2 regions of the Methylobacterium sp. Leaf466 genome follow, and region 1 is predicted to be linked to the other one. Evidence: riboswitches for the same ligand, from Rfam matches in the RefSeq annotation. Region 1 holds a riboswitch; the other holds the start of a gene.

Region 1 (4,746 bases):
GGCCGGTCAGCGTCATGTGAAACCCAAACGCCTCGAAGACGTGCGGGTAGCCCCAACGCTCCAGCAGCGCCCGCCCCCGCGGGTCGAGGCGCTCGGGGTGGCGCCGGACGCGCTCGGCTGCCGAGAGGGGGGCCCGCAGCGGGTCGAGGGCGGCCACGCATTCGGCGGCCAGCAGGCCGAGGGCCGGCGGCGGCGACTCCGGCACCAGGGCGGCGACATGTCCGAGCGCGGCGACGCGCAGCGAGCCGACAGGCAGAGGCGGTCGATGGGCAGCGAGGGCCTCGGCCGCCGCCAGGAGATCGGCTTCCGTCACGCCCGGGCCGAGGCGCCACGGCGCCTTCATCGTGGCGTGGAAGCCGTAGACGCGCGGCTCCTCGGTCCTGGCGGCAAGGAGGGCCCGGAGCGTGGCCGGCCCCAACGTCGGCACGGCGCCGAGGACCGCGTCGCCGAAGGCGGCGAGAGCCGTCCCCGGTGCGGGGGTGAAGTACAGGGCATATCGGACGGTTCGGTCCAAAGGAGCTCTTCCCCGGCGGTGTAAGAGGCGCCGCTGCGCTCATAATCCGCAGCCCGGACGCTCGTGTGACGATGTGGAGACCGCAGCAAGGAGCGCTCCAGCACAGGCGCGCCGACCTGTCGAGGTTCCCCGCGAGGACGAGACGCGGGTGTCGACGGTGATCCTCGTCACCCTCCAGCATCTTTGCCGGCCTCAATCGCCCTCGTGACGAGGAGCGTTTTCGTGAGCTCCAACACGTTGTATGGAGTGCCACGGCTCGGCACCGATCTCGCTCCCGCGGGGTGCGGCGGTGGTGCCCGCCAGCGGTCGCTCTCGCGTCGATCGGCAAACGCGATGCCGCAAGAATCGCGCTGCATCGGCCACATCCTGACATCCCGGGGCCTCTTGATCACACGTCGCGTCATCTCGGTCATGAGGCGGTCGACAGGTCGATCCTGTCCGGCGACGCCATGGCCATTCGCCCTCGTCGTCCGTCGATGACCGATCCGTCCGCCGCGCCGCTCGGGACCGCCGGGCTCGTGACGCTGCTGACGGACCGGCTCCTGGCCGGGCCGAGCGCGACCGCCGTCCTCGAGGAATGGTGCCACGAGCGCGGACTGTCGGCCGGCGGTTCCCGCCTGTGCGCCGTACCGGTGACGGCGGCGGCGCGGGCGCCCTCCGCCCAGCAGTGCGAGCGCCTCGGCGTCGGCTCGCCGGACCTCGTGCGCTACCGCCGGGTGCGGCTCACCTGCGGCGCCCACGTCCTGTCGGAGGCGCAGAACTGGTACGTGCCCGAACGCCTCACGCCGGGCATGAACCGGGTCCTCGACACCACGGCCACGCCCTTCGGCCGTGCCGTCCATGCCCTGGCGCCGCAGCGTCGCAACCTGTCGCTGGAGCGGCTGTGGACGCAAACGGCGGGGCGGCCCGGTCCCGCCACGGCGCTCTTCGCGATCCATGCCGTGCTCAGCACCGCCGACGGCGTCCCGTTCTGCGAGGTGGTGGAGACCTATCGCGGGGCGATCCTCGCCGATGGGGGATGACGCCGCACGCCCCTGCATCGGGCCGCCGATCGGTGGTAGGATGGCGGGGCAACGGAGACCCGTCCCCCCATGATCGCCAAGCTCGCCGCCTCGACCGCCGTCCTCCTCCTGCTGGCCGCCGCGCCCGCCTCCGCCATGAGCTGCTGCGGCGCGAAGGGCGGCAAGGCGGGGGCCATGTGCGGCCGGGGCGATATGGCCATGAAAGACGGGGGCATGAAGCACGGTGGGATGAAGCACGGCTCGGCCAAGGGCACGAAGGCGGCCTGCTGCTGCGAGGGCATGGGCGGCCGGATGAGCCGGCGCGGCTGAGGCCGCACCCCGCGTTGGGTGCGTCGCGGATGCCACACGTTCCGGTGAGCGTGCCGTGACCGGACCTGTGCGCGATTGACGCGGTCTTCGCCGGCGCGCTAGCCTCGGGTCGACGGTTCCTCGCGAGAGGATCAAAAGGGAACGCGGTGAGGGCGAGGGTCCGCAAGGATCGCCCGATGCCGCGGCTGCCCCCGCAACTGTAAGCGGCGAGTCCTTCATCAACACGTCACTGGGTTCCTCGGGCCTGGGAAGACGATGACGGGACAGCGACCCGCGAGCCAGGAGACCTGCCGTCAGTCGTGGTCACACGCGAAACGCATCGGGCGGGGTGTCCTGGTGGGTGTCGAGGCGGGCGCGTGTCTTTTTCGGAGACCGCCTGAGCCGAGGCTTCGTTCGCGGTGACGTGCCACTGCCGTCGCCCGAGGCCTCGCTGCCCATGTCGTCCCATTCTCTCGCCCGACGACCGTCCGGTCGCCGACGGCCGATGTCCGTCTTCGCCCTCGCTCCGGCTTTCCTCGTGGCGCAGGTCTCCCTCGCGAAGGTCTCCCTCGCGGCGCATGACGCCCCCCGCCCGGGCGAGGACCACGCCGCCGCCACCCTCTCGGAACTGGCGGTGGCCGGCTCCGGGACGGGAACCCGCCTGCTGGCGCCGACCCCCTACACGGCGGCACCCACCGGCCTGAACCTCGCGACACCCAACCGGACCGGCAGCCGCCTCGACCTGTCGCCGCTCCAGACGCCGGCCAGCGTCGAGGTCGTCTCCGGCCAGAAGATCCGCGAGCGCGGCCAGGAGACGGTGCAGGAGGCGGTGACCCAGAACGCGGCCGGCATCACCACCATCGCCGCGCCCGGCAACGGCTTCGGGGCGTACACCTCGCGCGGGTTCGCCGGGGTCAACTCGGTGATGCAGCTCTACGACGGCACCCGCCTCTACGTCGGCACCGGAACCATCACCTTCCCGTTCGACACCTGGAACGTCGACCGGATCGAGGTGCTGCGCGGCCCCGCCTCGGTGCTGTCGGGCGACGGCGCCATCGGCGGCGTCATCAACGTGGTGCCCAAGAAGCCGACCTTCACCACCATCAACGCGGCGCGGGTGGCGCTCGGCTCGGACGGGGTGAAGCGCCTGGCCTTCGACACCGGCGGCGCCCTCGGCGACCGGGTCGCCTACCGCCTCAACGTCAGCGCCAACCAGGCCGACGGGTGGCTGCGCCAGAACGGCGAGTTCAGCAACCTCGCGGTCTCGGGATCGCTGTTCTACCAGGCCACTCCCGACCTCGCCTTCACCCTCTCGCACGACTCCGGCTACCAGGAGCCGCTGCGGTATTTCGGGACGCCCCTCATCAATGGCGGCATCGATCGGCGCACGCGCTTCAACAACTACACCGTCGACGACAGCCGGATCGTCTTCAAGGACGACTGGACGCAGTTCAAGACCGAGTGGTCGCCCAGCGCCGACGTCACCATCCGCAACACCGCCTATCGCCTGTCCTCGCACCGGCGCTGGCGCAACGCCGAGACCTACGCCTTCGTCCCGGCCACCGGCCGCGTCAGGCGCTCGGACTACATCGAGATCTTCCACGACCAGGAGCAGATCGGAAACCGCTTCGACGCCACCGTCCGCGGCGAGCTGTTCGGCTTCGCCAACGACGTCGTGGCGGGCTTCGACGTCAACCGCATCTCCTTCCTCCACACCAACAACGCGCCCTACGGCGGGGTGAGCACCGTCGATCCCTTCGCCGTCGATCCGGGCCGCTTCCTGCGCGTCGACGGCACCACGCCGGGGTACGCCACCAGCACCGACCAGTATTCCCTCTTCGCCGAGAACCGTCTCGTCCTGTCCGACCAGCTCTCGCTGATCGCCGGCGTCCGCTACGACGCGCCGACCGTCCGCCGGAACGACCTGCGCAACCCCGCCGCCGGCTACACCAAGGACTTCAGCGCGGTGAGCTATCGCTTCGGCGCCGTCTACAGCCCGACGCCGGGCAGTTCGCTCTATGCGAGCTACGCCACGGCCGTCGACCCGGTGGGGACGCTCATCACCCTCACCCTGGCCCAGAAGGACTTCCAGCTCTCGAACGGCGAACAGGTCGAGGTCGGCTACAAGCAGGTGTTCTGGGACGGGCGCGGCGAGTTCACCCTGGCCGGCTACCGGATCAAGAAGGACAACCTCCTGACCGCCGACCCGCAGCGCCCCGCCGTGTCGATCCAGGTGGGGAGCCAGTCGTCCCACGGGGTCGAGGCGTTCGCCTCCCTGGGCCTGTGGGAGAACTGGCGCATTGAGGGCAACCTCGCCCTCTTGCAGGCGCAATACGACAGCTTCCAGCAGGCCGTGGGCGGGGTCGCCGTCTCGTTCGCGGGCAACCAGCCGATCAACGTGCCCGAGCGGGTGGCCAACCTGTGGCTGTCCTGGGCCTTCGCGCCGCGCTGGGAGGCGCGGGCCGGCGTGCAGTTCGTGGGCGAGACGGTGGGCGACTTCGCCAACACGGTCCGGCGACCGGCCTACGAGGTCGTGAACGGCAGCGTCGACTACCGGATCGACGACACCTCCCGCCTGAGCCTGCGCGCCTACAACCTCCTCGACGCGGTCTATCCGGTCACCGGCGGGTCGACCTTCTGGCTGCTCGGGCGGCCGCGCTCGGTCGAGGTCGCCTACAGCGTGACGTGGTGAAGGTCGCCAAACGCTGGCTGATCCTCGGGCATCGCTGGCTCGGGATCGGCGCCGGGCTCCTCGTCGCCCTGTGGATCGGCTCGGGCCTCGTGATGCTGCACGTGCCGTTCCCGCGCCTGTCGCAGGCCGAGCGGCTCGCCCGCCTGCCGCCGATCGCCTGGGACCGGGTGGCCATCGCCCCCGACGCCGCCCTCGCGGCGGCCGGCCAGCCCGAACCCGCCGCCCTCGGA
Region 2 (4,746 bases), on a different contig from region 1:
TCCATCTTCTCGCGATGGCGGGTCTCGTCGTCGGTCATGTATCGGCTCCGGCTTGCGGTTTCACGATCATCGGCAGGCCCGCCACCATGAAGACCACACGGTCGGCGCGCGCCGCCAGACGCTGGTGCAGGCGCCCGGCCTCGTCGCGGAAGCGGCGGGCCAGGGCGTTGTCCGGCACGATCCCGAGGCCGACCTCGTTGCCGACGAGGACGACCGGGCCGGGCGCCGCCGTGCAGGCCTCGACCAGGGCCGAAACGGCCCTCGGGATATCGGCCTCCGACAGGATCAGGTTGGTCATCCACAACGTCAGGCAATCGACCAGGACCGGGCCGGCGGCCGCCGCCACCGCCTCCGGGAGATCGATGGGCGCCTCGCGCGTCGTCCACTCCGACGAGCGCCGCTCCCGATGCAGGGCGATCCGCTCGCGCATCTCGTCGTCGAAGGCCTGGGCGGTGGCGAGGTAAAGCCACGGCGCCGGACAGGCCTCGATCAGGCCCTCCGCATGGGCGCTCTTGCCCGAGCGGGCACCGCCCAGCACCAACGTCATCCGTGAAAGAGCCTGCCGCATCGACGCTCCTTAACCCGAAACCGGCCGCGCCGGTCAAAGAAGCGCGAATACGGCCGGGGGCGCGTTGTAAGCGGCGGCGCGGAAGCGTAGAAGGCGAGATGGACGGTGCCCCGGCGACGGGGTGAAAAGGGAATGCGGTGAGAGGGGACACCCTCGATGCCGCGGCTGCCCCCGCAACTGTAAGCGGCGACGTGCCTGCCATCGGCCACTGGAGCGATCCGGGAAGGCGGTGGGCATGCGAGACCCGCGAGCCAGGAGACCTGCCGTCCACCCGCATTTCCTCGAACGCCGCCGGCGGGGCGGCCGGAGACCGTGACACGATGTCGACCAGCACGCTGACCCTTGCCGGCACCCGCACCACCGAGCGCCTCGGCGCCGTCCTGGTGGCCGCCTTCCTCGGCCTCGGCCTCGTCTTCATGGCGGGCTTCGCCCCCTCGATGACGCTGCACAACGCGGCCCACGATTTCCGGCACGCGCAGAACTTCCCCTGCCACTAGGCCGTCCCCTCAGGGACCGTTGAAGGCAGCATTCCCATGATCATCCGACTCCTGTCGGCGGCCCTGGTCGCCGGCTTCCTCGCGGCCGTCGTGGCCACGGGGCTTCAGCTCACGTTGACCTCGCCGCTGATCCTCGCCGCCGAGCGCTACGAGACGCAGGCCTCCCACGAGGCTCCGACCTCCCTCGTCGTGCGCGTCCACGCCCATGGCGACGGCCATTCGGCGACGGGGCAGGCGGACACCGCCTGGGAGCCGGCGCCCGGCTTCCAGCGCATGGCCTTCACCGGGCTGGCCACATTGGTGGGCGGCGTCGGCTACGCCCTGCTGCTCGGTGCGGTCCTGCTCGCCTGCGGCCGCGAGCCGACGGTGGAGACGAGCCTCGGGTTCGCCGTCGCGGGCTTCCTGGCGGTGTCCCTCGCGCCCGCCCTCGGGCTGCCGCCGGAGCTTCCGGGCATGCCGGCCGCTCCCCTGGAGACGCGCCAGATGTGGTGGGTGATGACGGCGCTCGCCACGGCGGTCGGGCTCTACCTCATCGCGATCCGGAGGGTGCCGATCACCATCCTGGGCGGGCTGGTGCTGATCGTCGCGCCGCACCTGGCCGGCGCGCCCGACACCGACCACACGGCCTCCGCCCTGCCGGCGGGATACGCGGCGCAGTTCGCCGCCCGCTCGCTGGGGATCGCCTTCGTGTTCTGGGCGGTGATCGGGCTCGCCTTCGCCTACGCCTGGTCGACCTTCGGCCGCGGCCGACCGGAAGTCGCCCGTGGCTGAGGTCGTCCTCTACGTCTGCACCACCTGCCGCACGGCGGGTGATGCCACCGAGCCGCGCGCCGGCGCCCGGCTGCTGACGGCCCTGCGGGAGGCCGCCGCGACCGACATCGTCCGCGTCGAGGGCGTCGAATGCCTCTCGGTCTGCAAGCGGCCGTGTACCGTCGCGGTGGCCTCGCAAGGCCGCTGGACCTACGTCTACGGCGACCTCGACCCGGTGTCGTCCGCGCGGACGATCCTCGACGGCCTCGGGCTCTACGCCGAAACGCCGGACGGGATCGTGCCGTGGAAGGCGCGGCCGGAGGTTTTTCGCAAGGGCGTCGTCGCCCGCATCCCGCCGTTCCCGCCACCCGGCGGCCACCCCCTCTCGGACGCCGCCGAATGAGCATCGTGCCAAAAATTCCCTGCACCATCGTCACCGGCTTCCTCGGGGCCGGCAAGACGACACTGGTGCGCCACATCCTCGAGAACGCCGGCGGCCGGCGCCTCGCCATCGTCGTCAACGAGTTCGGCGACATCGGCTTCGACGGGTCGTTCCTGGCGGCCTGCGGCATCGAAGGCTGCGGCGACGAGGACATCGTAGAACTCGCCAACGGCTGCATCTGCTGCACGGTGGCCGACGACTTCGTGCCCGCCCTCAACAAGCTCCTCGACCGGGCCGATCCGCCCGAGCACATCCTGATCGAGACATCCGGCCTGGCGCTGCCCAAACCCCTGGTCCAGGCGTTCCAGTGGCCGGCGATCCGTTCACGGGTGACCGTCGACGGCGTCGTCGCCGTGGTGGACGGGCCTGCCGTCGCCGCCGGGTTCTTCGCCGACGATCCGGCCGCACTGGCGGCGCAGCGGGCGGACGACGCCAGCGTCGACCACGACAATCCGCTCGAAGAGGTGTTCGAGGACCAGCTCCTCTGCGCCGACCTCGTGATCGTGAACAAGGCCGACCTCCTCGACGAGGCCGGCCGGGCCTCGGTGCGCGCCGAGATCGAGCGCCACCTGCCGCGCGCCGTGAAGATGGTCGAGACCGAGCACGGCCGCATCGACCCGGCCGTGCTGCTCGGGCTCGGTGCCGCGGCCGAGGACGACCTCGCCTCCCGCCCCTCGCACCACGGCGACGGCGAAGACCACGACCACGACGACTTCGACACGGTGGCGATCCCGGTGCGGGCCAGCGCCAGCGCCGACGACCTCGCCCTGCGCGTCGCCCGCGCCACCGAGACCGCCGGCGTCCTGCGCATCAAGGGGTTTGCCGAGATCGCCGGCAAGCCGATGCGCCTCGTGGTCCAGGGCGTCGGCACCCGCGTCAGTCACCACTACGACCGGCCCTGGCGCGGCAACGAGCCCCGCGACGGGCGCCTGGTGGTGATCGGCCTCAAGGGATTCGACCGGGACGCGGTCACCGCCGCGCTGGCGGGATAGGGTCGGCCTCGTCCAAGCGGGTTCGCGTCGGCAGGCCGACGCCTCACCCTGCTCAGGTTCGTGGTCCGTCGCAGGTTTTCGGCGCAAGACCGGTGACCGCTTTCGCGAAGCCCGCTGAGGGTCATGGCCGTGATGGACACGTTGTCGGGATGTTGGATCGCAGCACGCAGCCGATGAGCATCGAAGCGGTCTTCGCCTGGCAGGAACGCCAGGCGGACTGCTGCGGGCTCGTGGCCGGCGCCCGCGACGTCCACGCCGACATCGTCGCCGTGCTGCGCGACGTCCGGCGCGGCAGCGGTTGGCATCCCTTCACCGGCGACGGCAGCGTGGAGACGCTGGCCGGACGGATCCGGCGCCCGGATGCCGGCGTCGATTGCGGCGCGCGCGGCGCCGAGGTCACGCCGTGGTCGCGCGACGGTGCCGGCACCTGGGTCGAGGCGCGTGGTGCCGGGCTCGATCTCGATCGACGGGCTCGGCATCGGCTGGGCGGTCGCCGACCTCTACGACGGCGCCGCCTCTCCCGCCCGGCCGCGCCGCATGCAGGACGAGGAGCCGGGTGCCACGCCCGGCCCGTCCGCTCGAGCCGGCCATGCATCTGATCCGCATCGACACGGTCTCCCTCGACGAGGGCGAGGCGGCGATCGACCTCGGGCAGGCGCCCGGGGACATCGTCTTCCTGTCGTTCACCGATTCCGACCTCGTCGGCGTGGCGGCCGCGCATGCGGCAGAAGCTTCCGAGTCGCGAGGGGGCTTCCCCACCCTGCGCCTCGCCAAGCTCGCGCGGCTGCGCCACCCGATGTCGGTGGACCTCTACGTCGATGCGGTGATCGCCAAGGCGCGGATGGTGGTGATCCGCTGCCTCGGCGGCCTCGACTACTGGCGCTACGGCGTCGAGCGGGCGGCGGCCGCCGCCCGTGCCAACGGCGTCGCCCTGGCGGTGCTGCCGGGCGACGACAGGCCGGATTCCCGGCTCGACGCCTTCTCCACGGTCGCGCCCGAGGTGGCCGGAACCCTCGACGCCTATTTCCGGGCGGGCGGCGGTGCCAACCAGCGCCGGATGCTGCGCCGGGTCGCGGCCGAGATCGGCTGGTCGATCACCGCGCAGCCGCCGGAGCCGCTGCCCCGCGGCTTCCTGTGCTGCCCCGGCTGCGGCCCCGTGTCCTTCGAGCATGCCCGCGACGTCGGCCGCAGCCCCTTGGCCGAGCTTTCCCAGGGCGCGCCGCCCCTGGCGCTGCTGCTGGTCTACCGCTCCGCGATCCTCGGCGGCGACGGCGGGCCGGCCGCCGTGCTGGCCTCGGAACTGGGCGCGCGCGGCATCGCATCCCTCGCGGTGGCGGTGTCGAGCCTCAAGGACCCCGACGCACTGGCGCCGCTGCGCGAGGCCATCGCCCGGCACAAGCCCGACGTGATCGTGGCGGCCACCGCGTTCTCGGCCCGCGAGGACCGGAACTTCGTCCTCGACGCGGCCGATTGCCCGGTGATCCAGGCCTTCACCAT

Evidence for each region. Region 1 has a riboswitch for cobalamin ahead of ASG59_RS05960 (TonB-dependent siderophore receptor). Riboswitches for the same ligand answer to the same signal wherever they lie in the genome.
Region 2: linked by a shared signal. The riboswitch ahead of ASG59_RS15910 (CbtB-domain containing protein) and the one ahead of ASG59_RS05960 (TonB-dependent siderophore receptor) in region 1 are both predicted to bind cobalamin.

Annotation. Positions count from the first base shown of each region.
Region 1 is NZ_LMRC01000010.1:7,342-12,087, reverse strand. Features, by position in the region: gene ASG59_RS05975 (DUF1045 domain-containing protein) at 1-514, opposite strand, end outside; gene ASG59_RS05970 (hypothetical protein) at 991-1,536, shown strand; gene ASG59_RS05965 (hypothetical protein) at 1,606-1,845, shown strand; cobalamin riboswitch at 1,942-2,155, shown strand; gene ASG59_RS05960 (TonB-dependent siderophore receptor) at 2,330-4,516, shown strand; gene ASG59_RS05955 (PepSY domain-containing protein) at 4,513-4,746, shown strand, end outside.
Region 2 is NZ_LMRC01000033.1:184,831-189,576, reverse strand. Features, by position in the region: gene cobO (cob(I)yrinic acid a,c-diamide adenosyltransferase) at 1-38, opposite strand, end outside; gene cobU (bifunctional adenosylcobinamide kinase/adenosylcobinamide-phosphate guanylyltransferase) at 35-568, opposite strand; cobalamin riboswitch at 655-851, shown strand; gene ASG59_RS15910 (CbtB-domain containing protein) at 889-1,065, shown strand; gene ASG59_RS15905 (CbtA family protein) at 1,102-1,836, shown strand; gene ASG59_RS15900 (DUF1636 domain-containing protein) at 1,829-2,218, shown strand; gene cobW (cobalamin biosynthesis protein CobW) at 2,215-3,249, shown strand; gene ASG59_RS15890 (hypothetical protein) at 3,342-3,848, shown strand; gene cobN (cobaltochelatase subunit CobN) at 3,839-4,746, shown strand, end outside.